One region of the Thermostichus sp. MS-CIW-40 genome, then DNA from elsewhere that is predicted to be linked to it. Evidence: riboswitches for the same ligand, from Rfam matches in the RefSeq annotation. Region 1 holds a riboswitch; each other region holds the start of a gene.
What was found. Region 1 has a riboswitch for cobalamin ahead of metE (5-methyltetrahydropteroyltriglutamate--homocysteine S-methyltransferase). Riboswitches for the same ligand answer to the same signal wherever they lie in the genome.
Positions count from the first base shown of each region.

Region 2: linked by a shared signal. The riboswitch ahead of ACVWXF_RS02900 (sirohydrochlorin chelatase) and the one ahead of metE (5-methyltetrahydropteroyltriglutamate--homocysteine S-methyltransferase) in region 1 are both predicted to bind cobalamin.
Region 3: linked by a shared signal. The riboswitch ahead of ACVWXF_RS05460 (TonB-dependent receptor plug domain-containing protein) and the one ahead of metE (5-methyltetrahydropteroyltriglutamate--homocysteine S-methyltransferase) in region 1 are both predicted to bind cobalamin.

Region 1 is NZ_JBSSAC010000014.1:39,896-50,191, reverse strand. It holds gene ACVWXF_RS06440 (cell division ATP-binding protein FtsE) at 84-770, shown strand; gene metE (5-methyltetrahydropteroyltriglutamate--homocysteine S-methyltransferase) at 947-3,211, opposite strand; cobalamin riboswitch at 3,678-3,882, opposite strand; gene ACVWXF_RS06430 (ABC transporter substrate-binding protein) at 4,131-5,756, shown strand; gene ACVWXF_RS06425 (ABC transporter permease) at 5,741-6,742, shown strand; gene ACVWXF_RS06420 (ABC transporter permease) at 6,739-7,632, shown strand; gene ACVWXF_RS06415 (ABC transporter ATP-binding protein) at 7,637-8,566, shown strand; gene ACVWXF_RS06410 (ABC transporter ATP-binding protein) at 8,553-9,227, shown strand; gene ACVWXF_RS06405 (cell division protein FtsX) at 9,321-10,232, shown strand; gene ACVWXF_RS06400 (hypothetical protein) at 10,294-10,296, shown strand, end outside.
Region 2 is NZ_JBSSAC010000005.1:26,092-36,387, reverse strand. It holds gene hmpF (pilus motility taxis protein HmpF) at 1-987, opposite strand, end outside; gene trpC (indole-3-glycerol phosphate synthase TrpC) at 1,251-2,171, shown strand; gene ACVWXF_RS02915 (DUF5340 domain-containing protein) at 2,235-2,474, shown strand; gene ACVWXF_RS02910 (cation transporter) at 2,534-2,728, shown strand; gene ACVWXF_RS02905 (heavy metal translocating P-type ATPase) at 2,841-5,156, shown strand; cobalamin riboswitch at 5,284-5,419, shown strand; gene ACVWXF_RS02900 (sirohydrochlorin chelatase) at 5,450-6,493, shown strand; gene ACVWXF_RS02895 (hypothetical protein) at 6,591-7,484, shown strand; gene ACVWXF_RS02890 (PAP/fibrillin family protein) at 7,481-8,098, opposite strand; gene ACVWXF_RS02885 (L-threonylcarbamoyladenylate synthase) at 8,154-8,867, opposite strand; gene ACVWXF_RS02880 (hypothetical protein) at 8,886-9,260, opposite strand; gene obgE (GTPase ObgE) at 9,321-10,296, opposite strand, start outside.
Region 3 is NZ_JBSSAC010000011.1:46,543-56,838, forward strand. It holds gene aroA (3-phosphoshikimate 1-carboxyvinyltransferase) at 1-550, opposite strand, end outside; gene rsmH (16S rRNA (cytosine(1402)-N(4))-methyltransferase RsmH) at 737-1,696, shown strand; gene ACVWXF_RS05455 (hypothetical protein) at 1,873-2,421, shown strand; cobalamin riboswitch at 3,030-3,181, shown strand; gene ACVWXF_RS05460 (TonB-dependent receptor plug domain-containing protein) at 3,224-5,194, shown strand; gene ACVWXF_RS05465 (DUF1636 domain-containing protein) at 5,323-5,730, shown strand; gene ACVWXF_RS05470 ((2Fe-2S) ferredoxin domain-containing protein) at 5,742-6,611, shown strand; gene ACVWXF_RS05475 (hypothetical protein) at 6,615-7,262, shown strand; gene ACVWXF_RS05480 (ArsA family ATPase) at 7,385-9,421, shown strand; gene ligA (NAD-dependent DNA ligase LigA) at 9,454-10,296, shown strand, end outside.

The DNA of each region.
Region 1 (10,296 bases):
ATCTCCCTGCCCCGGCCAATCCAGAGGCCACCCTGGGCTTTTACAGCAGCACCCAATCCGGATCCCTGGAAACCCCGGCCAGCATGGTGTCCTTGCGGGGCGTGAGCAAAGTCTTTCCCAACGGCAACTTAATTTTTCAGGATGTGAACTTGGAGGTGCGCCGCGGCGAGTTTGTGTTCGTAACTGGGGTCTCCGGGGCGGGCAAGTCCACCCTGCTGCGGCTACTCTACGGGGCGGAACAGGCCACCGAGGGCACGGTCATCGTCGATCAAGTCTGTCTCTTTTCTTCTGAAGGGCGGCGGCGACCCTACCGCATCCCACCGCGTCCGCTGGCCATGTTGCGGCGGCGCTTGGGGGTGGTTTTCCAAGATTATCGCCTTCTGGCCAACCGCACCCTGGCAGAAAATGTGGCCTTCGTGCTGCGCGCCCAAGGGCTGTCCCCCGCAGAAATCCGCCGTCGCATCGGGCCGACCCTAAAGATGGTGGGGCTGACCGAAAAGCGAGATCACTTTCCCCATGAGCTTTCGGGGGGGGAACAGCAGCGCCTTAGCCTGGCCCGGGCCATTGTCAACATGCCGGTGCTGCTGCTGGCGGACGAGCCAACAGGAAACCTAGATCCGGAAAACTCGCTCTTGGTTCTCCAGATTTTGGAGCGGCTCAATTCCTTTGGGGTGACCGTCATCATGACCAGCCATGACCCCTATCTGGTGGAGCGGGCCGGCCACCGGGTGGTGCGCATGGAGGGAGGGCGCCTGTATGATCTGCGCTGAGGGCTGCCGGGATCCCTACTTTGCTCTTCACAAGCTTTTTGAGATCCCGGAGAGCAGCTTTGCCGGTTGCATCAGCAGACCGTAGGCCCTAAGCCAGCCGCATCAGCACAACAGCGGCACCGCCCGCGGCGACTTGTCAAGCCAGCCCGACCAGTTACATCAGCGGGTCGTGGGCCTTACTCGCGCAGACCCTCAGGTTGGGTTTCCAGAAGCTCCTCCCCTAGCTGATGAGCGGCAGCCACCATATTTTTCAGTGCGGGGATCACCTCCTCCCAGCGGCGGGTCTTGAGGCCACAATCGGGATTAACCCAAGTTTGCTCCACAGGCAAGTGGGCCAGTCCTGTGCGCAGCTGCTGCAGGATTTGCTCAACGCTCGGCACCGCAGGGCTGTGGACATCGTAAACGCCGTTGCCCACCTGGTGACGATACCCAGCCTGGGCAATTTGCAGCAGGGTTTTGTTGTTGCTGCGGCTGTTTTCAATGGAAAGCACGTCGGCATCCAGCCGCTCAATGTGCTCGATGATGTCCCCAAACTCTGAGTAGCACATGTGGGTGTGAATCTGGGTTTCCGGCTTGGCCCCGCCGGTAGCTAGGCGAAAGGCATCCACTGCCCAGCTGAGGTATTCTGGCCAGCGTTCTTTTTTCAGAGGTAGCCCCTCCCGCAGTGCCGGCTCATCCACTTGCACCATCACCGCTCCAGCCGCTTCCAGATCTGCCACTTCGGCTCTCAAGGCCAGGGCAATCTGCAAAGCCTGCTCCCGCCGGGGAATATCAACACGGGGAAAGGACCAGTTGAGCATAGTCACTGGCCCCGTGAGCATGCCTTTCACCGGCTTTTGGGTGTGGGACTGGGCTACTTGGAATTCCCGCACTGTCATGGGTTGGGGGCGAACCACGTCGCCGTAGAGAATGGGAGGGCGCACGCAGCGGCTGCCGTAACTCTGCACCCAGCCGTGTTCAGTGAAGGCAAAGCCTTCCAGCTTCTGGGCAAAGTACTCCACCATGTCGGTGCGCTCAAATTCCCCATGCACCAACACATCCAGGCCAATCTCTTCTTGAATGCGGATGCACTTGGCAATCTCAGCGTCAATGGCTGCTTCGTACTCCGCCTGCGAAACCTCCCCTCTTTTGTACTTAGCTCGCCACTGCCGCACCTCTGGAGTTTGGGGGAAGGAGCCAATGGTGGTGGTGGGCAAAGGTGGTAGCTGAACCTGCCGACTTAGGCGCTGCTCGTAGGGCAGGAATCGCTCGAAGTCCTGGGGCTTGAGGTTGGCCAAAGCCTGGCGCACTTGGGGGTTGGGGGGGCTAAACTGCGCAAAGCTCTGCCATTGCTGCTGGATTTCCGCCTGCTGGGCAGCAGTGTCTTCGCCGTTGAGGGCTCGCGCCAGGAGAGCTACTTCGGCCAGCTTCTGTTCGGCAAAGCTGAGGACATTTCTGAGGGGTTCCGGCAACTGGGCTTCCAGAGCAGCGTCGTGGGGCACAAATTGCAACGAAGCGGAAGGCTGCACCCGTAGGTTGGGAGCTACCCCCTGCAGCTCCCGCAGGCTGGCCAAGACGGTCTCAGGCTGAACCTTCCAGACATTCCGAGCGTCCACTACGCCAGCACCTAGGATCCGGTCAGCCGGAAAGCCATAGGTTCTTACCAGATCCAGGGTGTGGCCACGGGTAAAGTCAAGGCTAATGCCGGCCACCGGCAGTTGCACCACCCAGGGGTAAGTCTCCCCCAGGTCATCGAAGTAGGTGACCAAGTGGACAGGGATCCCGGCGGTTGCCAACTGGCGGTAGCTCATTTCCACAGCTTCCCGCAGGCCACTTCCCTGGCTGGTAACCAAAATGGGATCGTGAATCTGGACTTCTGGGATCCCCAGCTGTTTTAACTCCTGGAGGAGATCCCGGTACAGAGGAAGGAGCTTTTCCAAGTCCGCCCGCAGATCCCCAGATCGCTGGCTAAGGCAGAGCAAAGTCACTGGACTGAGGACAACGGGGCTGGTGCGCTCCCCTAGGATCCCTTGGGCCCGCCGAACTCTTTCCAAAAAATCCCCAAAGTTAGGACTGGGATCGGCTTCCGGCTCAATTTCGGGTACCAAGTAGTGGTAGTTGGTGTCAAACCACTTGGTCATTTCCAAAGCCGGCAGGCCCTCCCGCCCCCGCGCCATGGCAAAGTAGCGGTCTAAACCCGACAGATCTCGGAACCGAGAGGGGATCAGCCCCAGCCAGGTGGCCCAGTCCAGTACATGGTCGTAGAGAGTCTGATCCCCTACCGCAATGTGATCAATCCCAGCTTGTAGCTGAGTCTGCCAGGCTTGAGTCTCCAAATCCCAAAAGGTAGCCAGCAGAGCCTCTGACCCTAGGGCACCACTCCAAAAGCCTTCCAAAGCTTTTTTGAGCTCGCGGCGCTTGCCCATGCGGGCATACCCCAATGTCATGGTTTGTGCAGTCATGTTGTGTGCCATCCCAAATACTGAGTTTTCTAATTTTCCTGCGTTCAATTCGCCCTCAACTGGGATCCCGCCCGCCAAGGAAGAAACCGGCTGTTCCTCTCTTGCCTCTGGAACCCCAACAAAACACTGCCTTTTGCGCAAAAAAGATACTCAACGCAGCCAGCGATCGCAGTGGCTACTTGCCAGCCACCAATTGAAGTCAGGAAGCCTGACATCTCACTCTTTCCTTCGCGTAGGCGGGCTGTAGATCTTGATAGATCTTGATAGATCTTGGTGCAACAGCACCCAAAATTTACTCTCTCCCGGCCAACTGGCTCAGAGTCTTGCTTGGGTTCTTGGACTTATTTCTACTGCTGAGGAGTACCGAAAGCTTGTGGGAGCAACGCCGGGAAAATGCTCAGGATAACGAAAGCAGAAACGAGCTAAAGCCAAGACAGTTACCATCTGTACCTCGCAGATGTTGTGAAGTTTAGAAAAACCATCGGCGGGCATTCTGACTGACACGGTTTTGGGGGACAAGACCTGGATCGGCAGCGAATGACTCTAGAGATTTGCTGCAGGACTTCTCCTAAACCGGATCACAGCTGCGGGACAGCGGCAGATTCTCACTGCTCTTTCCCCGTTTCCTCTGGCGGCTGATCCCCGTCAGAACCGATAGCTGAGCTACATCGTATCACGGAGTTCAGAGACGGGAGTAGAGTGCTTCAATCATCACCAAGCCAGCAGCCTTTGGAGCTACCAGACCTCACCTTTCACCCAGCGGTCTTGCAGGAAGTCATCGGAATCCTCTAAGCATCCTCCCCCCCTGCATTGCTCTCAAGATAAGGCAGTGGTAGCTTAGCTGCCATAAGTCTTGTCCAGGAGGCAAGGGGGTTTGCTCCTTTTTGCTTTGCTGAAAAAGCGACAGATCGGGGTTTCTATGGCATCAAGCTTAAAAGTAACTGTGTGGTCTGTGGGCCTCTTCTTGCTGAGCCAGATGTGGGCTGGATGCGCTCAGAATGCTGCTGAGCGGACAGCTTTCGATCCAAAGCTAGCAGGATCCAGCGATCAAATCGTGCTGGCCATTGGAGGGGAAAGGGAAGAAGGATTTGATCCCACCCTGGGCTGGGGACGTTACGGTTCGCCTTTGTTCCAAAGCACTCTGCTGCGGCGGGACGAGAACCTTGAGATTGTAAACGACCTGGCGACTGGCTACACTGTCAGCCAAGATGGCCTAACCTGGACGGTAACCCTACGAAAGGATGCAGTCTTCTCCGATGGAAAACCTGTCACAGCAGCGGACGTGGCTTACACCTTTAACCAAGCAGCTCGGAGTGGTGGTCTGGTCGACCTAACCGCCCTAAAGGAAGCAGTAGCTATCGACACTCATACGGTGGAGCTGCGGCTGCAAAAACCCCAAAGTACTTTTGTCAACCGCCTCATCACCTTGGGTATCGTGCCTCAACATGCCCACGGGCCTGATTATGCTCGCAAACCCATTGGCTCTGGCCCCTACCGACTGGTGCAGTGGGATGAGGGGCAACAACTGATTGTGGAGGCAAATCCCTTATATTACGGCCAGACTCCTGGCATTCGGCGGCTGGTTTTCCTTTTCCTGGAGGAGGATGCAGCCTTTGCAGCAGCCCGAGCCGGACAGGTACACGTGGTTAGCGTGCCTCAGTCTTTGGCTAAGCAAACTGTTAAGGGCATGAAGCTTCACGCCATTCCCAGTGTGGATAACCGAGGGCTGATGTTCCCCTTTCCCCCTAAAACCGGTGCGACAACCCCAAAGGGATACCCCATCGGCAACGATGTGACTTCTGACTTGGCGATTCGCAAGGCGGTCAACTTCGCCATTGACCGACAGGCGCTGGTGGATGGAGTCCTAGAAGGCTACGGATCCCCTGCCTATGGCCCAGTCAGCGGTTTGCCCTGGGAAGAGCCGACCGCCAAGATTGAGGACAACAATCCAGACCTGGCCCGTCAGATTCTAGCTGAGGGAGGCTGGAGCGATAAAGATGGGGATGGGGTAGTGGAAAAAAACGGGCTGCGGGCTGAGTTCACCGTGCTCTACCCGGCCAACGACAGTATTCGCCAAGCCCTGGCCCTAGCTGTTGCAGAAATGCTGCGGCCTGTGGGCATCCGAGTCAATGTCGAGGGCAAAAGTTGGGATGACATCACTCCGCTCATGCACAGCAACGTGGTGCTGTTTGGCTGGGGCAGCCATGACCCAACTGAGGTGTACAACCTCTACCACAGCAAAGCGGCCCAGGGGGGATTTTTCAATGCCGGCTACTATGCCAACCCGTTTGTGGATCGAATGCTGGATCTGGCTATGGAGGCCCCCTCTGAAGCTGAAGCTATCCCCTTCTGGCGGGCAGCCCAGTGGGATGGAAAGCAAGGCTTTACTGCCAAAGGAGATGCAGCCTGGGCTTGGTTGGTAAACCTGGATCATACCTACTTTGTCCACGAGTGCTTGGATATAGGCCAGCCGCAGGTACAGCCTCATGGCCATGGTTGGCCAATCACAGCCAACATCACCCGTTGGAAATGGACGTGCAACTGAGGTCAGTTCTGCTGTTTCTGGCTTATAAGCTGACTCGGCTGGGGTTGCTGCTGGCGGCTGTGGCAGTCCTGACGTTTGCCCTGCTCAGCTTCTCCCCTGTTGATCCCGTACAAGCCTATGTAGGGGCCGACATGCTGCAGATCAGCCCAGCCCAACGAGACCTGATTGCCCAGCGTTGGGGGCTGGATCAGCCCATGCTGCTTCGCTTTGGGAACTGGCTTGGGCAGATGGTTCAAGGCAACTGGGGCACCTCAATGGTGTTCAATCAGCCAGTGGTGCAGGTCATTCAACAGCGGTTTGAGCTATCGCTGCCCTTACTGGCAATTGCCTGGCTGCTTTCCGGTTTCCTGGGAGTGGGGTTGGGGGTTTTGGCCGCAGCGTTTCAGGGCACTTGGGTTGACCGCGGTATTCGTCTTTACGCCTACACCCTCGCCTCTTCTCCCCCTTTCTGGGTGGCGCTGCTACTCTTGATCGCGTTTTCGGTAGAGCTGGGTCTAACACCTATCTGTTGCGCCGCGCCACCTGGCGCGTTGGCGGAGGAGGTGACTTTTTGGCAGCGCTTACACCACTTGCTCTTGCCTGCTTTCACCCTAACTTTCATCGGCGTTGCCAACATCACCTTGCACACTCGTCAGAAGCTCATTGACGTGTTGCACAGCAACTATGTGCTGTTTGCTCGTGCCCAGGGGGAAAGCCTGGCTGGGATCCTGTGGTACCACGGCTTGCGGAATATCTTGCTGCCTGCGCTGACGCTGCAATTTGCCTCCTTTGGGGAACTGTTTGGTGGCTCAGTGTTAGTGGAACAGGTGTTTGCTTATCCAGGACTGGGACAAGCAACGGTACAGGCAGCTTTGCGCAGTGATGTGCCTCTGTTGGTGGGCATTGTGTTTTTCAGCGCCTTGTTTGTCTATGCCGGCAATACCCTAGCTGACCTGTCCTACCAGATTGTCAATCCACGCATTCGCCTTGGCGGGAGGATAGGATGATCCCTTTTGCATCGCCTCGTGTTGCTGCTGCTGATGCCGATGGGGGGATGAAATTCTCAGAGTCCTCTGTCAAAGGAGAGCGCAGGCGGCAGACTCTGTGGGCAATTGGACTGTGTGCTTTTTTTTTGGTGTCTATCCTCTGCAGCGCTGGGCTTATCGGCGATACCGGACTGAGCCCGAACCTAACTCAGCGGAATCAGCCTCCTTCCCTGGCCCATCCCTTCGGCACCGACTGGCTGGGGCGGGATATGCTGGCCCGATCCTTGCACGGGATGTCCCTTAGTCTGTGGGTAGGCATGCTGGCTGCCGCCGTCAGCGTGGTGATCGCCGCTGTTTTGGGTTTGGTGGGTGGCACGGTGGGAGGCTGGGTGGATGCCTCGATCTGCTGGATGATTGACCTATGTTTCAGCCTGCCTCACCTGGTGGTGCAGATCCTTATAGCTTTTGCTGTCGGCGGCGGAGTTCGGGGAGTCATTGTTGCCGTTGCCCTCACCCACTGGCCCAGCCTAGCGCGCCTGGTGCGGGCCGAGGTGTTACAGGTCAGCAGTTCTGACTATGTCCAGAGTTCTTACCGACTGGGCCGCTCTTCCCTCTGGGTTGCCCGCTACCATATGATGCCTCACATTTTGCCCCAGCTCCTAGTGGGACTTATTCTGCTGTTTCCCCACGCCATTTTGCACGAAGCAGCCCTCTCATTCATTGGGGTAGGTATTTCGCCGCACCTACCGGCCATCGGCATTATTCTGGCCGAATCCATGCGCCACCTCTCCACCGGCTACTGGTGGCTGGGGGTTATGCCTGGACTGCTGCTGCTGCTGTCGGTCAAGGCTTTTGACTGGCTGGGAGAAAACCTGCAGGCCCTTCTCAATCCGCGTACGGCTCAGGAGTAGGGAAATGTTGGTGGTCTCCGGCCTAAACATTAGGTTCAGCCGATACGAGCGGGGGCTGCGCCGCCGCTACCTTCAGGTGATTACAGATCTGGATCTGGAGGTTAAGGCAGGGGAGGTGGTGGCAGTGGTGGGGGCCAGCGGATCGGGCAAAAGTTTGCTGGCCCATGCCCTCTTGGGTCTTTTGCCAGAGAACGCTACCCTGCGCGGTACTCTCCTATTTCAGGGGCAGCCCTTGACCCCTGAGCGGTGTAGGCAACTGCGCGGCAAGGCCATTGCTCTCATCCCCCAGTCTGTGGACTACCTGGATCCCCTCATGCAAGTAGGATCCCAGGTACAGCGGGTAGCTCGGCTCAGCGGTGCCTCCCAAGGCGAGGCCCGTAGAGCAGTGAGCCGCATCTTTGCCCGCTATAGCTTGCCGCCGGGAACAGAGGGCCTCTACCCTTTCCAGCTCTCCGGAGGCATGGCACGGCGGGTGCTGGTATCGACGGCGGCAGTTAGCAGAGCCAAGCTGGTGATAGCCGACGAGCCTACGCCAGGCTTGGACGCGGAGGTGGTGGCTGAGACCCTTGCCCATCTGCGGGAGCTGGCCCAGGAGGGCCGAGGCGTTATGTTGATTACACACGATATTCAGGCGGCGTTGTCGGTGGCAGATCGAGTGGCAGTCTTCTATGCGGGCACTACAGTCGAGTTGGCCTCGGCTCAGGATTTCGAAAGGGGAAACTTGCGCCACCCCTACACTCAAGCTCTGTGGCGATCCCTGCCCCAAAATGAGTTTGCTCCCCTGCCGGGCAACCAGCCTGACCCTGAGGCACTGCCTGCGGGTTGTTTGTTTGGGGATCGCTGCCCCTGGGCAAGTGAAATCTGTCGAGCTGAGCGTCCGCCCCTGCGGGCGGTTGGAGGAGGGTGGGTGAGGTGTATCCATGCTCAAGGGTGAGCATCTCTGGTTTCGCTATGGACGGCATCTGCCTTGGGTGGTGCAAGATCAGACCCTTCAAGTAGAACTTGGGGAAGTCGTAGGGCTGATGGCTCCCTCTGGTTTTGGCAAAACTACTCTGGCCAAGTTGCTGGCGGGCTACCTTACCCCCAGCCAAGGTCGGGTGAGTGTGACAGGGCAGCCTTTGCCTCGGCGAGGGTACTGCCCAGTGCAGCTTGTCTTTCAACATCCAGAGCAGGCCGTTAACCCCCACTGGCGCATAGCTCAGGTCTTGCGGGAAGGGCCTCCTCCCCAGCCAGAGGTTCTCCACACCTTAGGCATTTCCCCCAGTTGGCTCAACCGCTATCCCCATGAGCTAAGCGGGGGAGAATTGCAGCGGGTTGTCATCGCCCGGGTTCTCAACCCACAAACTCGCTATTTGATTGCAGATGAGATGACAGCCATGCTCGACGCCAATACCCAAGCCCTGATCTGGCAAGCTGTCTTGGCCTATGGGCGGGCACATCAGATGGGGCTTTTGGTCATCAGTCATGATCGCTTTCTCCTGGAACGGCTCTGCAGCCGCTACGTCATCATGACCAGCCATGACCCCTATCTGGTGGAGCGGGCCGGCCACCGGGTGGTGCGCATGGAGGGAGGGCGCCTGTATGATCTGCGCTGAGGGCTGCCGGGATCCCTATTTTGCTCTCCACAGGCTCTGTTGAGCTCCAGGGGGCAAGGGTCTGAGCCCATTGATTGTTGGATGGAGAACAGCATGCAATCTCTCTCCCGATTTCTCAATAAAATCCGCTATCTCCTACAGGAGACTTTTTTGGGGTTGCGGCGGGGGGGCTGGCTGAACTGGGCCGCTGTGAGCACCCTGCTGGTGTTGCTGTTCTTGGTGGGGATCGGCGTTGAGCTGTCCTGGGGCCTGGATGCCACGGTGCAGTCGCTGGGAGGACAACTGGAGATCTCCGTCTACCTGGAGCCGGAACGGCAGGGGGTGGAGCTGCAACCTCAGGTCGCCCAACTGCCTCATGTGGCCGAGGTGAAGGTCATCACCAAAGACCAGGCTTGGCGCAACCTTTTGCTGGAAATGGGGATCCAAGACGAGGCGGCCATGGAAACCCAGTTGGGGGAGAACCCCTTGGTGGATGCTCTGCGGGTTAAGGCGGATTCCACCGAAGCCTTGGGGGAAGTGGCGGAGCAGATTCGCCAACTGGAAGGGGTGGATGAGGTGTACTACGGCGACCGCATTGTGGAGCAACTGGCCCAGCTCCAGGACATGCTACGGCTGGGATCCCTGACCATTACCGGCGTGTTGGCCCTGACAGCGGTGGCGGTCATCACCACCACCATTCGCCTCATCGTCATGGCGCGGCGGCGGGAGATCGAGGTGATGCAATTGGTGGGGGCGACGGCAGCCTGGATTTACTTGCCCTTTATTTTGCAAGGGTGCCTGTTTGGGGTGATCAGCGCAGTGGGAGCTTGGGGATTGATCTTGGGATCCCAGCAGTTGCTGCAGGAGCTGCTGGAGCAGTTGATTGCCTTGCCCTTCCTCAAGGTGATGCAGGCAGATCGCAGCCAACTGGAGTTTTGGCTCTTGCCGTCGATGTTGTTGGGGATGGGGGTTTTTCTGGGCACCACCAGCAGCTTGATCGCGGTGCGCAAGTCGGCAGGGCGATGAGCTGGAGGCGATGCTGAGGAAAGCCCTGGATATTCCAATCTGAGGATCGCCATAGGATAAGATG
Region 2 (10,296 bases), on a different contig from region 1:
GTTGCTGCTGCCATCGACGATAAAGTCGTACTCCTGCACCAGACGAGAGGCTTTCTGGTATAGGCTCTCTTGAGATTGCAGCTGCTGGAGAATCCTCTGCAGGTGCTCTTGATGGGCTCGCAGGGATCCCTGTCGAGTTTGCCACTCTGCTTGGCTTTGCTCCAGGGATTGTCGGGATCCCCACCAAGCGGTGTGGCGTTCTTGCCAAGCGCGGTAGTCTCGATCCAGCTCGTCTTGCCGGGCCTGGGCCTGCTGACGTTCTGCTTCCAGTTGGGCAATCTGTTGATTCAAGTGCTCCTGCTGCTGCTGAATGTGGCTTTTCAAGCTTTGCAGAAGCGCCAAGGGATCTCCAGCCGGATGCAGACTCTCCTGGAGCTGTTGCATCAAAGCCTGTAGCTGCGCTGCTTCTGCCTCCCCCAAGCGGCTGGAGCGAGCTTCTTGCAACTGGGCTTCCAACTCTTGCCGCTGCCGATTCAGAGCTTCCCGTTGTTCTCCGATCAGGCGCTGTTGTTCAGCCAAGTAAGCTTGCTGGGCTGCCAGTTCCTCTTTGAGGCTGTCCAGAAGTTTGCGATCTTCCTCCACACTCTTGTATTGCTCATACAGCCGCTGCACCTCTTCTTCCTGGGCTGCTAGCTCCATCTCGCGGCGGGTAAGCTCATGCGCCTGAAAGGTGAGGGACTGTTTCCAAACCTCGATCTCCTCTTCCTGGCTGCGGGCTCTGAGCTGAAGTTGGCTGAAGTTTTGCAGATAGGTCACCAGTTGGCGAGCGGCTTCGCTGATGCGGGCGACCTGACGGTTGCCGGAGATTTCCGCCAGCACCAATGACCCATCCTTGAAGCGCCCAGCCTCCTGGGCGATGCGGCCTTCCAAGGTAATGGATTCTTCGTTCACGGCCACCCAGGTATTGTCCTGCTGCTGCTTGGCCAGCAATTGCAGAGACGACTTAGCAAACCCAATCGGCTTGGATAGCTCTGCTAGGTACAGCACGCCTGAACTCCTCTAAAACAGCATGGACAGCACCAGCCTTAACCCCACCGAGCCACTGCCCCTGGCCGGGGAAAAATGGACGGCCGCCAGAACATGGCTCGCCGAGGCGCACAAAGACTACACCACCTTTCTAGACTCAACCATAGGGTAAAAAAAACGCCTTCGCCAGATGAGTTTTGGGGATGCCTGGGGTAGCTATTCAAACCGGTGGCGGAGCACTAAGGTAGTCTAGGGTGTGGTGTAGGGTTCTGCTCAGGGTTTGTATGGAGCTGCAAGGTGAGCCGCTTTCTATTCGTCGGCGTTCTCCTGCCTCGCCGGTGGTCGTAGCCTCTCAGGTGTACCAGACAACAGCGCCGGAAGCCAAGCCGCGCCACATTTTGGAAGAGATCGTCTGGCACAAAGAACAGGAGGTGGAGCGCCAACGGGAGCAGCTTCCCCTGAAGCAATTGCAACGGCAACTGGATCAAGCCCCGCCGGTGCGGGATTTTGTGGCGGCTCTTACCCAGTCTCCTCACCCTATCTCTGTGATTGCCGAGGTCAAAAAAGCCTCCCCCAGCCGCGGCGTTCTCCGGGATCCCTTTGACCCGGTAGCCATTGCCCAGAGCTATGAAGCCGGTGGGGCCAGTTGCCTCTCGGTGCTCACAGATGAGCGGTTCTTTCAGGGCAGCGGCGAGTATCTGCGCCGGATCCGTCAGGCAGTAGGGATCCCCATCCTCTGCAAGGAGTTCATCCTCTACCCCTACCAAATCCTCTGGGCCCGCGCCTTGGGGGCGGATGCGGTGCTGCTGATTGCCGCCATTCTCTCGGATGCGGATTTGGGCTATTTTCTCAAGCTGGTTCGGCAATTGGGCATGGCAGCTCTGCTGGAGGTGCACACTTCCCAAGAGTTGCAGCGGGTGCTGCGTTTGCCCCAACTGCAAGACTCCAGGGGGCAGGTGCTCATTGGCATCAACAATCGCGATCTGAGAACCTTTACGGTGGACTTAAACACAACGCGCGACCTGTTGGCCGCCCACTCGGATCTCCTCGGCGATCTGCCTGTGGTCAGCGAGTCCGGCATCCATACCCCCGCCGATCTGCAGCAGTTGCGGGCCTGGGGGGTGCGCTCTGTGCTGGTGGGGGAAGCGCTGGTGACCCAGCCGGATCCCGGCCAAGCTGTGCGCCACCTGTTGTCATCTCAGTGAATGAAAACCATTTATCAATGGATCTCTGCGAGAACAATTGATCTCTAAGGATTGCTTGGATCGATGAAACGTATTCCTGTGCCGGCTCATATCCACTACGAATTTCTGCTGCGGGTGTTGGAGCGGCAAACCTTTCCGGCAGTAGAGGAACAGGATTTTGGCAACCGAGGCCGCACGCAAGAGCTGATCAACTCCCTGCGCAAAGCCCTCACCCAACAGGTGCAACTGGAGGAAGAGTGGCGACAGCGGGGCTATCAGGTGGACTACCGCTGGAATATGGACGAGCCTCAGCCTCCCTCTTGACCTTCCAGCCCACTGTAAGGTTTAGCATCCTTTCAGTGGCATTGGGGGGGTTTTCCAAGATGCAGGTTGTTTTGACGGTGCCCAAGCTGGCCTGTGGGGCCTGTATAGACACCATTGCGCAAGCGGTGCGGCAACTGGATCCCCAGGCGCAGGTGGAAGGGGATCCCAAAACCAAACAGGTGCGGATTACTTCTGGGCGGTCTGTGAGCGATTTGCGGCAGGCCCTCACCCAGGTGGGATATCCCCCGGCCTAGTCAATTTTGGGCCGGGAACGGTCGGGCGTCTGTTTTGAATTCCTGTACAGATGGCTGCCTTCGCCCTGCCCAGGGTGGAGAGTAGCTGTCGTTTCATCAACAAGGTGTTGCCATGTCTGCCCATAAAGGGTCATCGGCTGCACTATCGGCCTCTGCGCCTTCTCCTGAGGGCACTTGGCAGTTGGCCCTGCAAGGGATGAGCTGTGCTTCCTGCGCCCGCAGCATCGAACAGGCCCTCGCTCAGGTGCAGGGAGTATCCTCCGGATCCGTGAATTTTGCCAGCGAGCAGGCCACCGTTAAAGGGGATCCCAGGCTGGTGGATCCGCAGGCGTTGATTCGGGCGGTGGAGCGGGTGGGGTATCGGGCGCGCCTCATCCAAGAGGATTGGCAACTGGACGATCCGACAGACCCAGAGCGGATCGCCCAACGGGCCGCAGAACGGGAATTGAAGCTGAAGGTGGCGATGGGGGTGGGCATCAGCACGGTGCTGGTGATCGGATCCCTGCCGATGATGCTGGGGATGGACATCCCGGGCTTTCCCATGTGGCTGCACAATCCTGGGTTGCAGTTGCTGCTGACGGCTCCGGTGCAGTTTTGGGTGGGCAAGCATTTTTATCGAGGCGCTTGGGCCGCTTGGCAACGGCGCTCGGCGGATATGAACACGCTGGTGGCCTTAGGGACGAGCGCGGCTTTCTTCTATTCCATTTTCCCAACGGTTTTCCCCGACTCTTTCCATCGGCAGGGACTGCATCCCGATGTGTATTACGAAGTGTCGGCGGTGGTCACCACCTTGATCCTGGTGGGTAAGTGGATGGAGCAACGGGCTAAGGGGCAAACCTCCGAAGCCATTCGCAAGCTGATCGGGCTGCAACCGAAAACGGCAAGGGTAATTCGCCATGGGGTGGAGCAGGATGTCCCCATTCGGGAGGTGCAGGTGGGGGATTGGATCCGGGTGCGCCCCGGAGAGAAGGTGCCGGTGGATGGGGTCATTCTAGAGGGATCCTCCAGCCTCGACGAGTCCATGGTGACCGGCGAGAGCCTGCCTGTACTCAAGTCGGCGGGGGATGAGGTGATTGGGGCAACGCTGAATCAGACGGGCAGCTTTGTGATGGAGGCGCGGCGGGTGGGCAAAGACACGGTTCTGGCCCAGATCGTGCGCCTGGTGCAGGAAGCCCAGGGATCCAAAGCCCCAATTCAACAGGTGGCGGATCGGGTGACTGCCTGGTTTGTGCCGGCAGTGATCGGGGTGGCAGTTCTAACTTTCGTGCTCTGGTGGGTGTTGGCGGACAACCTGACGCTGGCCTTGGTGAACACGATTGGGGTGCTGATCATCGCCTGCCCTTGTGCGCTGGGGTTGGCAACCCCCACCTCGATCCTGGTGGCCACGGGACGAGGGGCAGAATTGGGGATCCTGGTGAAAAGTGCCGACAGCCTGGAATTGGCCCACCACTTGCGCACGGTGGTCTTGGACAAAACCGGCACCCTGACTGAAGGTCGTCCCACTGTCACCGATATTTGGGCCCACGGCTCCTCTCCCCTGGCGGTGTTGCGCCTGGCAGCGGCGGTGGAGCGGCACTCGGAACATCCTTTGGCCCAGGCGGTGGTGCAGAAAGCCGAAGCGGAAAAAATTGCCATCCCTCCTGCCCAGCATTTTCAGGCAAGGATAGGCAGTGGGGCAGAAGCCTGGGTGGAAGACCAGTGGATCCGCATCGGTCGGCTGAGCTGGCTACAGGAGATGGGGATCCCTTGGGATCCCTCTTGGTCAGAGCGGGTTCAGAATTGGGAAAGCCAGGGCAAAACGGTGATTGGCGTAGCGCAATCCCAGAGTCTGGTGGGGCTGTTGGCCATTGCCGATCCGCTCAAACCCACCTCTCCTGAGGCAGTGCAACACCTGCAACAGATGGGCCTAGAGGTGATCCTGCTGACCGGGGATAACCCCACCACGGCCCAAGCGGTTGCTCGGCAAGCAGGCATTCAGCGGGTAATTGCCCAAGTCCGTCCGGATCAGAAGGCAGCTTACATACGCAGCCTAAGACAACCGCGACGGCGGGTGGCGATGGTGGGAGATGGCATTAACGATGCTCCGGCTCTGGCAGAAGCCGATGTGGGGATCGCCATTGGTACAGGTACGGATGTGGCGATGGCCGCCAGCGATATTACCCTCATGTCGGGGGATCTGCGGGGAGTCGCCACTGCCATTCAACTCAGCCGGGCCACCCTCAACAACATCCGCCAGAACCTCTTCTTCGCCTTTATCTACAATACGCTGGGGATCCCGATTGCCGCTGGGGCGCTCTATCCCTTTACAGGCTGGTTGCTCAACCCTATGCTGGCGGGGGCAGCCATGGCCCTGAGTTCCATTTCGGTGGTCGCCAATGCCCTGCGCCTGCGACACTTTCAGCCCCCCAGACCAGCGGGCCGGCGTTAGGCCCTCTCCCAGGGGCAAGGGGGATTAGCGCGGCAACAGTTTTGCTGCCCTTTGAGCATGAGTCTGCCGTACCGCTCATGCCTCAGGGCTATCTTCTGGCAGACAAGAACATCCCCCCCGGGAGCTTGGTGAATGGCAAGAGGCAAGCTAACCTAAAAGGCTCAGGCAGACTGGGGAAAGCGCGGTGCAAGTCCGCCACTGTGACGCAACTGTGATGGGATCCCTCCCTCAGCCAGAACACCCACCTGCCGTTGTCCTGTACCCCTTGCGATTCACAAGGAACGGAGTTTTTTGTGTTGAATACCCTCAGTGTTTCCCCTCCCCTTTCGGTTGGGCAGCTTGCTTCTCCTTCATTGCCCCTATTGCTTATCGGCCACGGATCCCGCGACCCTGAAGGGCGGCAAGCCTTTCTGGAGTTGGCCCAAGTCTACCAATCCCTCACTCCCCATCGACCGGTGATCCCTTGTTTTCTGGAGCTGACCCAGCCAACCATTGCCCAGGGGGTAGAGCAGTGCTTGGCCCAAGGGTGGCAAGAGATTGTGGTCCTGCCGCTGCTGTTGTTTGGGGCCCGCCACAACAAGTTCGATGTGACGATGGAATTGGATCGCCTGCAGGCCCTCTATCCCCAGTTGCGCATTCGTTACGGTGGGCCGCTGGGGATCCGCATCGAGATCCTGCAACTGCTGCGAGACCGATTGGCCGCTTTGATGGCCGCCCAACCGCGGCGGATCCCAGAGGCAGAAACCGTGCTCCTATTTGTGGGTCGCGGCTCCAGCGATCCTGAGGCCAATGCCGAAGCCTGTAAACTGGCTCGGCTGCTTTGGGAAGGATCCGGGTTTGCCGCTGTGGAGACCTGCTTTATCGGCATTACCCATCCCCGCCTGCCTGTGGGGTTGGAGCGGGCCTCGTCCTGGCAGCCGCGCCGGGTGATCGTGCTGCCCTACTTTCTGTTTACGGGGGTGTTGGTGAAAAAAATCGAGGCGGCAGTGGAACAACAACGACAACGACAGTCGGAAATCGACTGGCTCATGCTGCCGGAATTGGGCCTTGTGGACACGGTGCTGCACAGCCTGCAGCAACTGGAGCAGGAAGCCCTACAGGGCCAAACCCAAATGAACTGCCACCTGTGCAAGTTTCGCCTGGCCGTGAGCGCAGAGGTCAGAGCTGGGCATACCCATCACCATCCTCACGAGCATCATCACCACCATCACGGGCACGGATCCCATCACCATCCTCATTCTCACCATCACCCTCAGCACGGCCACACCCACGCAGCGGCTGGGGATCCCTGGGCCCAATTAGAGGGCTACCACCAACGGGCTTGGCAGGTGCCCTGAGAGGGAAACAGAGGCTGCTGGCGGGATAAACTGAGTGCAGACAGGCAATTTTTGAACCTGGTTTTCCCGCTCCAGCGGTTGTGATGACGAAAAAACGATGATGCTCTCCCGCTCCTCTTGGGTTTCAGGTGCCGCTGCCGCGGGGAGCGGGATCTTTGTTTTCGCCCTGGTGGTGGGGCTGCTGGATCAGATCCTGCCCACCCTGCCCAAGGTTTCCCTCTCCCTGGCCGGGATCCCTGGGATCCTGGCTGCCGCTGGGGCCTCCTATGGGGCCTGGCGGGTGGTTCAGATGGGTCTGCAATCGGCTTCCTGGACTGATTTTCGGGCCTCGCTGGTAGCGGCTCTGTCTCCCTTTGATCCCGCCGATCATGGCGGCAACCCTCGGCAACCCGAGGAGGATTCTCTCCCTTTGCAGTCGGTTGACGAGGATCCTCAAACCCAGATCCGCGATCGACAAATTCTTGATCAAGCTGAGCAGCAGACGGAAACTGAAACCGAAGTAAGCGAACACACTCAAGTAAGACTGCAGGGCGAGCAGCACCAGGATCAAGCCTCGCAGGCCAAGGCCCAACAGTTGCAGCCCCTACAAGAATTGTCATCACCTTCTTCCCCAAGCCCTGAGTCGGCAAAACCCACACCAGAGCCAGAGCTCAACCAAAAACTTCGCCAACTCCAGATGCAGGTCGCCACTCTGAAAATAGAACTGGAACTCCAAGAAATCCAACTGCAGCAGTTGGAGGTGAGGCGGACTCGGCTTCAGCAGCAGAAGCAGAAACTCAAGCACGTTCTGCGTCGCACGGCGTCCGAAAATCAAAGGCTGCGCTTCTTACAGGAGCAAAAAGCCCGGCAACTGGAGCAAACTCAGCAAGAGCTGCAAGCTTTGCGGGAGTCCTACCGCGCCTTGCAAGTTCTACAGGAAATAAGCTCCACCCTAACCCGAAACCCATCTCACGAAAGGGCGGAAACGGAGTCCTCTGGATCCTCCGACTAGCCGACCCGCTTTAGAACAAATACACTCCCCTCGCTGCCCCGACCCATCCGCAAATCTTCATCCAAATAGGTGATATCCAGCCAACCCGTTGGCTCGCGGCGGCGGATATCGATTTGAATAGCCGGGATTCGCTCTGGAGCCTGCTCGAGCAAATCGAGAAAACTCTCGATCTCGTAGCTCATCAAAGCTTGGGATCCGAACACCAATCGCTCGAAAATCACCCTCACCCGGCGCTCCGATTCGGGGTAAAAGCGTGCCGATACCGCCAAGATTCCCCGTGGCACCCAAGCCCCCAGCCAGCCGGATCCCTGGATCTCCGCCACGTTGAAGACCCGTCCAGCTTTGGCCCGAATACACTGGTAGATCTCGCCGGTGGTCAAAAAAGGCAACTGTGCCAGCCGCAGCAGAGCTGTGCTCGTGGTAAATAGGGTGAGCCAGTTCCCCTCCAACCCTTCAGGAGCCGATGTTGGCTTGGGGGTGGGGTTGAGCGCTTCTAGGACGGCAATTTGAGACAAAATCTGGGCTTTTTGGTCAGGGGAAACTTTCCGGCCCCGGTCGGTCGCCTCCAGTAGGTGCAGCAGAGCCGATTTTTGCTGAGCCAGGGCCTCAGACATGGGCACACTCCGAAGGCACTGACCCTATTTTAGAGAACGCGGGATCCCTCTGCCCTTAACCGTCTTCTCCCACCAGTTTCAGGTTCAGATCTGCCACCTGCTCATACCCTAGCCCGGCCCGCACCACCAGCGGCTCGGATCCGGTCAAATCGATTACCGTAGAGACCTTGGCCCGGCGGGGGGCATCGTCATCCAGCACCAGATCCACCTGTTTTTCCAACTGCCGCATTTCCTCAGCCGCAAAGATCCCACCCTCATCCCAGGGGTCGCTCTCCCACTCCCAGGCTTGCCCAAAACTTAAGCCCAGGGATCCGACGGGATCCCCCCCCAGCTTGGCAGAGGTGGAGACAATTGGATTGCCCAACTCTTCCAGCAAAGCCTGACAAATGGCCGAGTCGGGCACGCGGATGCCGGTGGTTTTCCGTTTGGGCTCCATCACCAACTTGGGCACCAGCTTGGTGGCCGGCAACAGAAACGTAAACGGGCCCGGGATCAGCCGCCGCATCAGCCGATAGGCCGAATCGGTTACCTGGGCATAGTGGGCAATGCGTGAGAGAGAAGGGCACAAAAAGGTAAGAGGCTTGTCGTTGGAGAGCTGCTTGATACGGCGTACCCGCTCCACTGCTTGTTTGTGGGTCACATCGCAGCCAATGGCATAGACTGTATCGGTGGGGTAAAGCATCACCGCCCCCTCCCGCAAAGCCGCCGCAATCCGCCGGATGGAACGGGCCTGGGGCTGTTGCGGATGCAGCTTAAAGTACTCGGCCATCGGGCAGATGGGAAGAGGTCAAGACTGGGAGCAGCTACCCCCCAGGGGGTTTTCCACAAGAGGGCGGGGGGTCGGTGGCACCGACGCGGGCAGGGATCCCTGAGATTCGGGCCAGTCCTTCAGTTGTTGCATCAGGGCTTGGATGTGCAGACGGGGCAGATAGGGCCAGTCGCCGGCTTCTTCCAAATCCTGAAGCACCCGATACAGAGCTTGACGGGTGTTGGGCAAAGACTCCCGAAAGGCACCTTCCAGGATCGCGCGGTGCAACTCCTCCAGCAGCCGCAGGAGCATCAGCAGCTCCACACACGCTCCCGCCCTCGCCTGAGCCGCCTGTTCAACGGCCAACATAATCTGACGCAAATCCGGTGGCAGATCCTCCGCCGAGATATACATGGCCACTCGTCTCTGGGTTCTGGGAAGGCAGGGGCTTTCCCATTCTAAGATTCTTCTGCCCTAGGACTGGATGGATTTTGCCCCCACAAGATCCAACTGCGCAGACTGTTGGGATCCCCGACCCAGGCACTGCCACACCCGCTGCAAGAGGGCATCCAGCCCCTGCTTGGCAATCGCAGAAATGGTCACCACCGAAGTGCCGGCAGCAGCAGACAGCCTCTGGGCGCGCTCGGCAACCTGCTGGGGATCCAGAACATCGATCTTGTTCAAAACCAGGATTTGTGGCTTATCGATTAACCCGTGGCCGTAGGCGCGCAGCTCCTGCTGAATAACCTGGTAATCCTTGACGGGATCCGCCGCCGTGCCATCCACCAAATGAATCAGTACCCTGGTACGCTCCACATGGCGCAAAAACTCATGGCCCAGCCCCACCCCCAAGTGCGCCCCCTCGATCAGCCCCGGAATATCGGCAAACACCACCCCATCTCCCGATGGATGGGGCACCACCCCCAAATTGGGCTGCAACGTGGTGAAGGGGTAGTCGGCAATCTTGGGCCGGGCAGAGGAGACCACCGAAATCAGAGTGGACTTGCCCGCATTGGGCAGGCCGACAATACCCACCTCGGCAATCAACTTCAGCTCCAGGCGTAGGCGCACCCGTTCTCCCGCTTCGCCCTTGGTGAATTGGCGGGGGGCGCGATTGTGGTTGCTCAAAAAATGGGCATTGCCTAAGCCGCCTTTGCCCCCACGGGCTACCAGCAATTGATCCCCCTTGCCCACCAGATCGCCCAACAATTCCCCCGTCTCCGCATTGAACACCACAGTACCGCAGGGCACCCGCACCAGCCGATCCGCACCACTGGCCCCGCTGCGATGGTTGGGCCCCCCTTTGGCCCCGTGTTCCGCCTTGATCACCGGTTGAAAGCGAAAATCCAACAGAGTTTGCAGGCCAGGATCTGCCACCAGGATCACTGAGCCGCCCCGCCCTCCATTGCCGCCGGATGGCCCCCCAGCCGGCACATACTTTTCACGGCGG
Region 3 (10,296 bases), on a different contig from region 1:
AGAGGCAGGATTTCACCTGCGCTGAAGCCACCGGGGAGCGGTAGTGAATGCCCTTGAGGGATCCCCCTTGTACGGCCAAGGGTGCCAACGTCCCACCGGCCCGTCCCCAAATGCTGGCCCCCATCTGCCGCAGCGGTTCTACCACCCGCCCCATGGGCCGCGAGCGCAGGGATCGATCCCCGGTGACGGCAAAAAAGCGCCCGGCCTGGCCCGCCAGGATCCCCAGCATCAGGCGCAAGGTGGTGCCGGAGTTACCTGCATCCAACACGTCTGCCGGTTCTTGCAGCCGGCCCAGGCCAACTCCCCGAATGCGAACACACTCGCTGTTGAGCTCCGAAATATCTGCCCCCAGCGCCCGAAAACAGGCTGCCGTACTGCGGGGATCCTCTCCCAGCAACAGCCCTTGGATGGTGGTTTCTCCTTCGGCCAGGGATCCCAGCATCAGGGCGCGGTGGGAAATGGATTTGTCGCCGGGGATGCTCACTTGGCCGCGCAGGCCCTTGGCCGGCGAGAGGGTCAAGATATCAGTAGCAGAAGAGTGAGTCAACACAGCAACCCTGACGGCAGACTGGGCAAAAGCGGGAGCAGTCTCATCATACTCAGAGCGGGACTCACGCCCCAGAGATTTTGCCGGGGATCCCAAGACAGCCTGTCTTTTGACGGCCACCCCTCTTTTCCCAGAGGATCACCTTAACAACATGGATTCCTCGGTCGGGGCCTGGCCTCGGCCTTTTTTTTGCAGATACTGAACTTTGTAGCAGCAGAAATAGAACCCCCGCAGACCGTGCTTGGCGAGGTGTATCAACACGATTCCGTTTTGACCGAGGAGGTGATGGCCTACCTGCAACCCCAGGGGGGCGGCACTTTTCTGGATGTGACGTTGGGAGGGGGTGGGCACAGCTTGGCGCTGCTGCGGGGGGGAGCTGCCCGAGTGGTGGGGTTGGATCGGGATCCGGCGGCTCTACAGGCGGCGCAAGCGCGTTTTGCAGCAGAAGGGATCCCCGGCAGCCGCATCCAACTGTGGCACCTCAATTTTGCCGATTTCGATCTGCAGCAGCACGGCTTTCGGGATGAGCAGGGGCAGGGGATCCCCTTCGATGGCATCGTGGCCGACTTGGGGGTGAGTTCTCCGCAACTGGACTGTCCTGAGCGGGGATTTAGCTTTCGCGGGGAGGGGCCGCTGGACATGCGCATGGATCCCAGTGCCGCTCAGGAAACCGCTGCCGATTGGGTTAATCATCGCCCGGTCGAAGAGTTGATCGAGATTTTCACCCGTTACGGCGAAGAGCGATTTGCCCGCCGCATTGCCCATCACATCGAGCAGGCTCGTCCCCTCGCCACAACCACTCAGTTGGCCCAGGTGGTTTGGCAGGCGGTACCTCCGGCAGCTCGGCGAGGCCGCATTCACCCGGCCACTCGGGTCTTTCAGGCGTTGCGCATTGCCGTGAACCGAGAACTGGAGGCTTTAGAAACCTTGCTGGCCCAAGCCCCCACTTGGTTGAAACCCGGCGGCAGGTTGGCCGTGATCAGCTTCCATAGCCTTGAAGATCGCCTGGTGAAATGGGCCTTTCGCAGGGATCCCCGTTGGCAGGTGCTCACCCCCAAGCCCTTGTCCCCTTCCGAACTGGAACGGCAACGTAATCCACGGGCCCGCTCTGCCAAACTGCGAGTGGCTGCCCGCAGCAGTCAGATGTAGGTTTAGGTTGGTTCTCCCGCTCTCAAGAGATCGGCTACCGTGAAGCGGACGGCTAGCCCGCCGAGACCAGGAATCGGGAGAAGGGGGTTGCTGTTGGGGGGCGCGGGGAACTAGGGTGAAGCGGAACCGGCGGTCCCACACCGTCGGATTCCTTGGTGTGTGTGAGGTTAAGCCCTATGGTTAGCCAGCCTTTGAACGCAGGTCTTGATCGTCCCAAAAGCCCTCGTCGCCACAGACGGTCTTCTGCTCTGAGCCGACCCCTCTCCGGTACAGTTCAGGCCAGCCGCACCCAACCTTTGAATTTGAAGTTGAAATCAGCCCATCCTCGCAGCCAGCATCTTGCTTGGGCAGAACACCTAGCCTGGTGGAAGCAAATCTCCACAGGGATGGCTATCCTCTCCGGCGTTTCAGTGTTGAGCCTTTACAGTTGGACTGTGCATACCCAAAGCCGGTGGAGCCAGCGTTACCAGGTGTGGCAGCAGATGCAGCGCAACGAACGACAGTTTCTGCTGACTCAGGAATCCATCGCCAATTCTCTCCGGGAAATCGCCGACCGCTCCGAAATGGTGCCGCTGGTACCGGATCGGATGATCGAGGTGCCAATTGCCTCTCCCAGCCAAGTTAAACCGGATCCAGCCCACCAGGCAACGGCTTTGCCAGAAAGAGCGCTCCGCGCCGCTCACGCGACCGAAAAAGCCCCTCTTTTCTATCCGGTTGGGTACTAATTCATACGGATCCCGCCCATGACGGCTAGGCCAGCGTCCCCATCTTGCTTTCCCAAAAGCTGTGGGTCTTGTGAAGTCTCAGCGTATCTGATACATTTACGCTGAACACTGCTGAACATCACTGTTCAACTATGCAGCGATAGCATTCTGTTTGTTTCCAAACAGAATGGCGGTATCCCGCAAAGCTTTGAGTAGAATACCCAAAGCGCAGTTTCCGTGTCGTCTTACTACCAATTTTCTGCTTTGCTTTGGCTACCATGTTGGCAGACTCGAAAGTAAACAGAAAGATCAACTGGTAGTAATCCGTACTGAACATATTATACATTATTTTCAGTATAGTTGAGCTTATTATTGACTAGAGTCATGCTCTGTTCTCTAAAAGGCTAAGGGATCCTTGGGCCTCGCGATCTGGAGTAGCAGCGGGCTATCCTTCAACTGCTTACAAAGCAGTGAAGAAATCTGGCCTAAATGGGATGTGGCCCATCCGAAGCCCTGGGATTGCCGTTGGGATCCCGTTCACCCCTGGGGATGACATCCCCCCTGGCAGGATAGGAACTCCAGAGCAGGGGATGTATGATGCCTAGCACGGCTTTTTCGGAGCAATCGCAGAGAAAGCTGTACCGACAGGTTGTCCTGGGGATCAGCCAGGGCATGTAAAGGGGAAAGTCCGGTGCAAATCCGGCGCTGTGCCGCAACTGTGATGGGCTTGGGCTAGACCTATGCCCTCAGTCAGGATGCCCGCCTGCGGTTTTGGCTCGCATTTCTTCCGCGTCGCACGGAATCAGGAGCTTCAAGAAAGAAAATGAATCCCATTCTAGGTCTCAGCCTGGCGCTGGGGGGTCTTGTTTTGGGGATCCCAGCGTGGGCGCAGCCGGCAGCTTCCCCGCCCTCAGCTCAAGAGGTGTTGGAAACCGGCGTTAGCGCCGAGATTTTAAATCAACCCGTCACCACACCTTTTCGCCGTCCTGGTTTGCTGCGGGATTCTTCCCGCCCGGTTTACGTCATTACCCGCCAGCAAATTCGAGAGCAAGGGGCAAGAACGGTTCAGGAGGCCCTGCGCTACCTGCCCGGGATCCTCAGCGACGGCACGGCAGGAACCCAGTTGGGAGCCCTTAGCTCCCAGTTTATGCGGGGAGGACGAACGGCCCAGGTGTTGGTGCTCTTGGATGGCCGCCCCATTAACGACCTGGGCTTTTTTGGCGGGTTCGATCTGTCTCAGATCACTACAGATGTGGTCGAGCGTATTGAGATCTCTCCAGGTGGGGGCTCCACCTTATACGGCTCCGATGCCGTTGGCGGGGTCATCAACATCGTGACGCTGGATCCAAAGCCGGGATCCGAGACCGTGCTGGAAGCGGCTATCGGCAGCTACGGCCTCAACGAGCAAGGGATCCAGAACCGCGGCCAGGTGCAGGATCTGGGCTGGGTGGTCAGCTATCGCCGTCTGCAGAGCAACAACGACTTTCCTTTTGAAATTGGGCGTTTGGGCAAAGCCGGCAGGCGGGAAAACTCGGCGGTGGAGTACCACAACCTACAAGCCAAGCTCACCTGGCAATTGGCAGAAGGCCAAGTCCTAACCGGAAATGCCCTTTATCTCAACAAAGCGTTTCAGGTGCCTGGCAGCACCGAGTTTCCCTCCCCCGATGCAGTGCAAAACACCAACGACCTGCTGTTAGATCTCAGTTGGCTGTGGGATCAAGAGAGGGGATCCCTGCAAGCCAGGGTATTTTTTGACGACCTCAACTATCGCTTCAGCGCCCCACAAAGCCAGGGATCCCGGGATGAGATCCTGCGAACGGGGTGGGGATCCCAACTGCAATACACCTGGAAGGCTGCTGAAAACCTGGAGCTTACTCTAGGAGCAGACTACCGATCCATTTCAGCTCGCAACACCACCTTCTCCTTTGCCAGGGGATCCACCAACGTCAACTATGACAATACTGTGAATCAGGGGGCATTCTTCGCCCGCCTGGATTACAGGCCACAGCCCAACTTTTATCTCAACTTAGGCGTTCGCCAAGATTCGAGCAATCTGGTCAACGGTTCGGCCACCTCTCCTGCCGCAGGGATCCGCTGGGTTTTGGCAGAAGGCACCACCCTGAGGGCCAATTATGCCGGCAGCTTTCGCACCCCCTTGATCTCAAACTTATTCTTTCGTTTGCGGGGCTTTTTTGAAGTCGACGGCAACCCCAATTTGCGCCCGGAGCGGGGAGAGAGTTTTGACATTGGCCTGGATCAGGCTTTGGGAGATTTTGGCCTACTGCGCTTGACCTTTGCCCATAACCGCATCCGCGATGGCATTACCTTTGTCAGCACTGGCCCGCGCAGGGGAACCTACGAAAACATTGAGCTCGTGGAATACACGGGCTTGGAAGCAGCCCTGGATTTGCGATTGGGGGAAAACTGGACTCTTTTTGCCAACTACACCCTGAACGATCCCATCATCCGCTCGGCGCTGGATCCCAAAGCGGTTGGCAAACAGCTAGCCTTCGTGGGAGCAGACAGCTTCAACCTGGGCCTGAGCTACCGCGATGCAGAGGATCGGTATGCCTCAGTTTTCCTGCATCACATTGGCACTTTCTTTACCAACAACGCCAATACCCAATCTCTGCCCGGCTACACCAACCTGGCTCTGCGGGGAGGGATCCCGGTTGCAGAAAATCTCGCTCTCGAGGTGGGAGTCGATAACCTGCTGGATGAGCAATATGAGGTTTTCCCCGGCTACCCAGGAGTGGGTCGCACCGTTCGGCTTAATTTAAGGGGCCAATTTTAGAGCGACTTGAGGCTGACTTTTAGCTGTCTAACTCACTGCTGAATCCTTGGCCAAGACATTGAGATCGTCTTTGCCTCTTCTCACACCCTTTGCTTGGACAGAAACCTATGACTATATCAAGGAGCACCATGTCTCGATCAACTTCCCAGTTGCCCATCCAAGCTGGCAGCGCTGCCCAGCAACCCAGCAGCCATTGTCTTTGGGTTTGTGTCACTTGCGGATCTCGGTGGGTTAACGGCCAAAAAGAAGGGATTAGCAAGGGAGAAATGCTGCTGTCTGCCCTGCAATCTCAAACCCTCAATCCTCAACTGACCCTGAAGCCGGTTGCCTGTATGAGCGGCTGCAGCCATGCTTGTGTCGTTGCGTTGGCAGCACCTCAAAAGATGACCTATGTTTTTGGAGATCTCGATCCAAAAGATGTGGATCTCATTCTGCAGACAGCAGAGCTCTACCTCACCAAGCCAGATGGGATCCTACCCTGGGCCGAGCGCCCTCTCAAAAAAGAGGTGATTGCTCGTATTCCACCACTACCTTGAGGAGCTCTCTCATGGCCGCTTTCACGCCCTGGATAACCCCTCTCCATCAAACTTGGCAGGAAGTTTCTCTGACGGGTTGGACAACCCTTTATGAAGGGATCCCTGCCCATATTGACTGCTTGGGGCCGTTGCTCTACGAGCTGTTTCAAGAGCACTGGGCCGAGATCCAGGTGGGCCATGTGGCGGAAGGCGGGGTGCTGGAGCTGGATTTTAAGAAACCTCCAGCTTTGTGCGTGCTCTACGATGGCTATCTAACCGTTGCCACCGAAACTTGGCACCTGCATTTGTGCCTGGAGGAGCACCAAGGCGGCCCCCATCGCAAGACCCCACCCGAGCTGCGCCGCAAAAGATTGGTTAGCCGTGCTGCTCTCTACCGGCGCCTCAATCCCCAAGGTCAGCCCCGCATGTGGGGGATCCAATTCTGGAATGGAGCAGAAGAGCCTCTGCTGCAGATTTTTCTGCCCAGCCCCTTTTTGGGGCCAGAGGAAGACTACCTGCCGGAAGGCAAAGCAGATTACCAAAAGCTTTCTCTTTACGAGCGCATCCGCGCCATCTATGTGCAGGGGAAAGAGCGGATCCCCTATGAGGATAACCCTCTTAAACGTCCCTACCTTGCCGTCTGTCGTTCCAGCCGTTGTTATCCTTCCCGCAACTACCAACCGGTTGTAGAAGCTCTGGAATCCGCCCTTCGAGAAGCCAACCTGGACGTACAGGTTATCACCTCAGGCTGCTTGGAAGTTTGCCAACAGGGGCCCGTGGTTTTTTACTCTGGGGATCGCACCTGGTACAAGCGGGTTACTCCCCAAGTAGCTCGGCAAATTGTTTTTGAGCATTTGCTTAATAGCTGTCCTCTGAAAGACCACCTTTTTCCAGGAGATTAAAGCATGATTGGCCTGCAATCGAGTGCTCAACCTATCCCCATTCCCAGCTCTCGCCGCTTAATCCCAGCCCCACTTTGGATACAAGCTGCTCAAGATTTGGCCCGAGGCTGGTTCTGGCCCAGCTTGTTTACCACCGTCGGCTGCCTCAGCAATATTGCTTATACATGTACCCTTCCCTTTGTAACTGTTGGTATTGTTGCGGGCACAACTTTAACCCGCCAAAGGGCAGCCATTAGTGCTTTGATGATTTGGCTGGCCAACCAAATCTTTGGCTACACCTGGCACAACTATCCCCGCACTCCCGATTCGTTTGCCTGGGGGTTGGTGCTGGGGATCGGCACGGTGGGGGTTGCTCTTGCTGCCAGCTATCGCCCTTTGTTTTTCCAGTCCAAGACCCTTCGACCAAGGCAACTGCTGCTGAACTATCTCTGGATCCCGGCCATGCTCATCTTGGGGTTTCTGGCTTTTGAAGGGCTAATTTTGGCCGCCGGCCTGGTTTTGGGGGGAACGGAGGGCCTGACCCTGCCCATTCTGGGCAAAATCTGGCTGCACAACTGGCTGTGGACAGGACTTTGGATCGGGATCCACACGCTGCTGGTGTGGGACAGAGGACGTCGCCGGGTGTGGCTTGGAGAGGAGAAACTGCGGTGAGCTGCTCCCGTACAAGCTCTTCCCATCCCGTCAGCGGTGCGGAGCACCTTTGCAGTGATCTGGAACATCCCCAAGAGGGATCCAGGCCAAAATAGGGGCGACCTATGTGGGAGGGGATCCCTTTGCAACTCAGTCGCGTTAACAGTGAGGAGCATTCCTGCCATCCTCTGCTCTTGGCTTCCCAACGCCTCTTGCTGTTCAGCGGCAAGGGAGGAGTGGGCAAAACAACCTTGACCTGCGCGCTGGCCCGCCAACTGGCCCAGGTGGATCCCCAGCGCCGTCTGCTCCTGATGTCCACAGATCCCGCCCACTCGTTGGGGGACGTGCTGCAAATCTCGGTTACGGATGTGGCCCAACCCTTGCCGGATCGCCCCAATTTACAGGTGCGGGCTTTGCAGGCGGAGATTTTGCTGCGGTCTTTTCGGCAAACCTATGGGCCGGCCCTGGAGCTCATTGCCGAGCGGGGCAGTTGGTTTGGCCGAGAGGATCTGCTGCCGATCTGGGATTTGGCGTGGCCGGGGGTGGATGAGCTGATGGCCATTCTGGAGGTCAACCGGCTGCTGGCGAGGGAGGAGGTGGATACCGTTATCTTGGACACGGCCCCCACCGGGCACACCCTGCGGCTGTTGGAGCTGCCCGACTTTTTGGATAATCTGCTGGCTGTGTTTGCCACCTTTCAGGCCAAGCATCGGGAGATCGCCCAAGCCCTGACGGGCACCTATCGACCGGATGAGGCGGATGCATTTTTAGCCCAGTTGCAGAGGGAACTGGAGGGGGGCAAAGCCCGCTTGACCACTCCGGAGAGCACTTCTGCTTGGCTGGTGATGATCCCGGAGCAGTTGAGCGTGGCGGAAACCCGCCGCTTTTGTCAGCAACTGCAAAGCCGCCGCGTGCCCATCGGCGGTCTTCTGGTCAATCAGGTGCTGTTTCTAGGAGAAAATACCAGTCAATCCTCACTGCCCACCGCTCTCCCCTCTCCTCTCTACTCGGCGCGGCAACAGGAACAGCGGCGTGTGCTCAAAGCCCTACAGGAGGAGCTGCCCGGATACTCTATCTGGGTCTGTCCTTATCAACTGCAGGAGCCGGTTGGGTTGGCGGCCCTGGATGAGCTGGTTCAGCAGCTTCGCCCCTTGCCAGAGGTGCTGCTGGAGTTGGAAGGGATCCCAGAGCAGAGAGCGGAGAGAGAGCCTCCCTTCTCCACCCTCTTCCCTTCCTTCAGGGGGATCCCGTCCCTACCGGATTTTTTGACCCAAGGGATCCGACTGGTGTTGGTGGGGGGCAAAGGGGGTGTGGGCAAGACGACGGTGGCCGGGGCCCTGGCTTGGACCTTAGCCAAGCGCCATCCCGACAAGCAGCTGTTGCTGGTCTCTATCGATCCGGCTCACTCCCTGGGGGATCTGTTTCAGACGAAACTGGGTCAGGATCCCATCCCCCTGCTGCCCAACCTGCTGGGGCAGGAGATCGATGCGGCGGTGGTGCTGGAGCAATTCCGGCAGGATTACCTGGAGGAGGTGGCGGCCATCTTGGCGGGGGAGGGGACGGCAGGGGTGGAAGTCCAATACGACCCGCAGGCGTGGCGGCAACTGCTGCAGATGCCTCCACCCGGCCTGGATGAGGTGATGGCCCTGTTGAGTGTTCTCCGACAGGAGACGAGCGGGCAGTTTGACCTGGTGGTGCTGGACACGGCTCCCACAGGCCATCTCTTGCGGTTTCTGCAGATGCCCCAGGCTCTGGAAGGTTGGGTGAGCTTGGCCCTGAAGCTGTGGCTGAAATATCGGGATGTGGTGGGCAGGCCGGAATGGGCGCAGCGGATGCGGGAGCTTTTGGCCCAGGTGCGGCAGCTTCGGCAGCAGCTCCAGGATCCCCAGTTTGTTACCTTTATCCCCGTCTTTAACCCCGAGCAAGCAGTTCTGGCGGAAACCGAGCGTCTCTTGGCGGAATTGGATGCTTTGGGGATCCCTCATCCCTACGCCGTTCTCAATCGGGTGTGGTTGGAGGATTCTACCCCCTTTGGAGAGGCCCTCCGCCGTCGTCACCAGACTCTTCTGGCCCAGCTCCCCCAGCCATTTTCCCAGCAGGCCATCTTGACCATCCCCTTCCTACATCCTCCCAGCTTGGAGAATATCGGCTCCTACTTATTGGCTCCTCAGGAGCCCTAACCTAGGGGTAGACCTTGCTCACCCAAAGCGTTATGGATCCCAAGTTGGAAGAACGCGCCCGCGAGCTGCGCACCCTGCTGCAGAAGGCCAGCATTGCCTACTATGTCCACGATGCGCCCATCCTGGAAGACAGCGTTTACGACCGCCTCTACCGCGAGCTGCAAGAGCTGGAGCGGGCTTACCCTGAACTGGTCACTCCCGATAGCCCTACTCAGCGGGTGGGAGAAAAACCTGCAGAGCATTTTCCCACCGTCTTCCACCGCATCCCCCTCTACAGTTTGGAAAACGCTTTCAACCCAGAAGAACTGGAGGAGTGGCAAGAGCGTCTGCTGCGAGTTTTGGGCCGTGCCCCTGTTCCCGACAGCAGGACAGAGGGAGAGCTGGAATATGTATGTGAGCTGAAGATTGATGGCGCCGCCTTGGCCCTAACCTACATCGAGGGTCTTTTGGAGCGGGGTGCTACTCGGGGGGACGGACAGGCCGGAGAGGACATCACCCCCAACGTGCGCGCCATTCGTTCGATTCCCCTGCGGCTGGCGACAGCAGATCCGCCTCCCGTTTTGGAGGTGCGGGGGGAAGTCTATCTGGCCCTAGCCGAGTTTGAACGGATCAACCAAGAGCGTCGTTCCGCTGGGGATCCCCCCTTTGCCAACCCGCGCAACTGTGCTGCCGGTACCCTGCGGCAGTTGGATAGCCGCGTTGTGGCCGCCCGCAAGCTCAGCTTCTTCGCCTACGCCCTCCACTGGCCGGAGGGATGGCCTGCCGGGGATCCCCCGCAAACCCAGTGGCAGTGTCTGCAGCAGCTCAAGGAATTGGGATTTCCAGTCAACCCCCTTTCCCAGGTCTGTCGGGGCTTGGGAGAAGTGATCCAATTT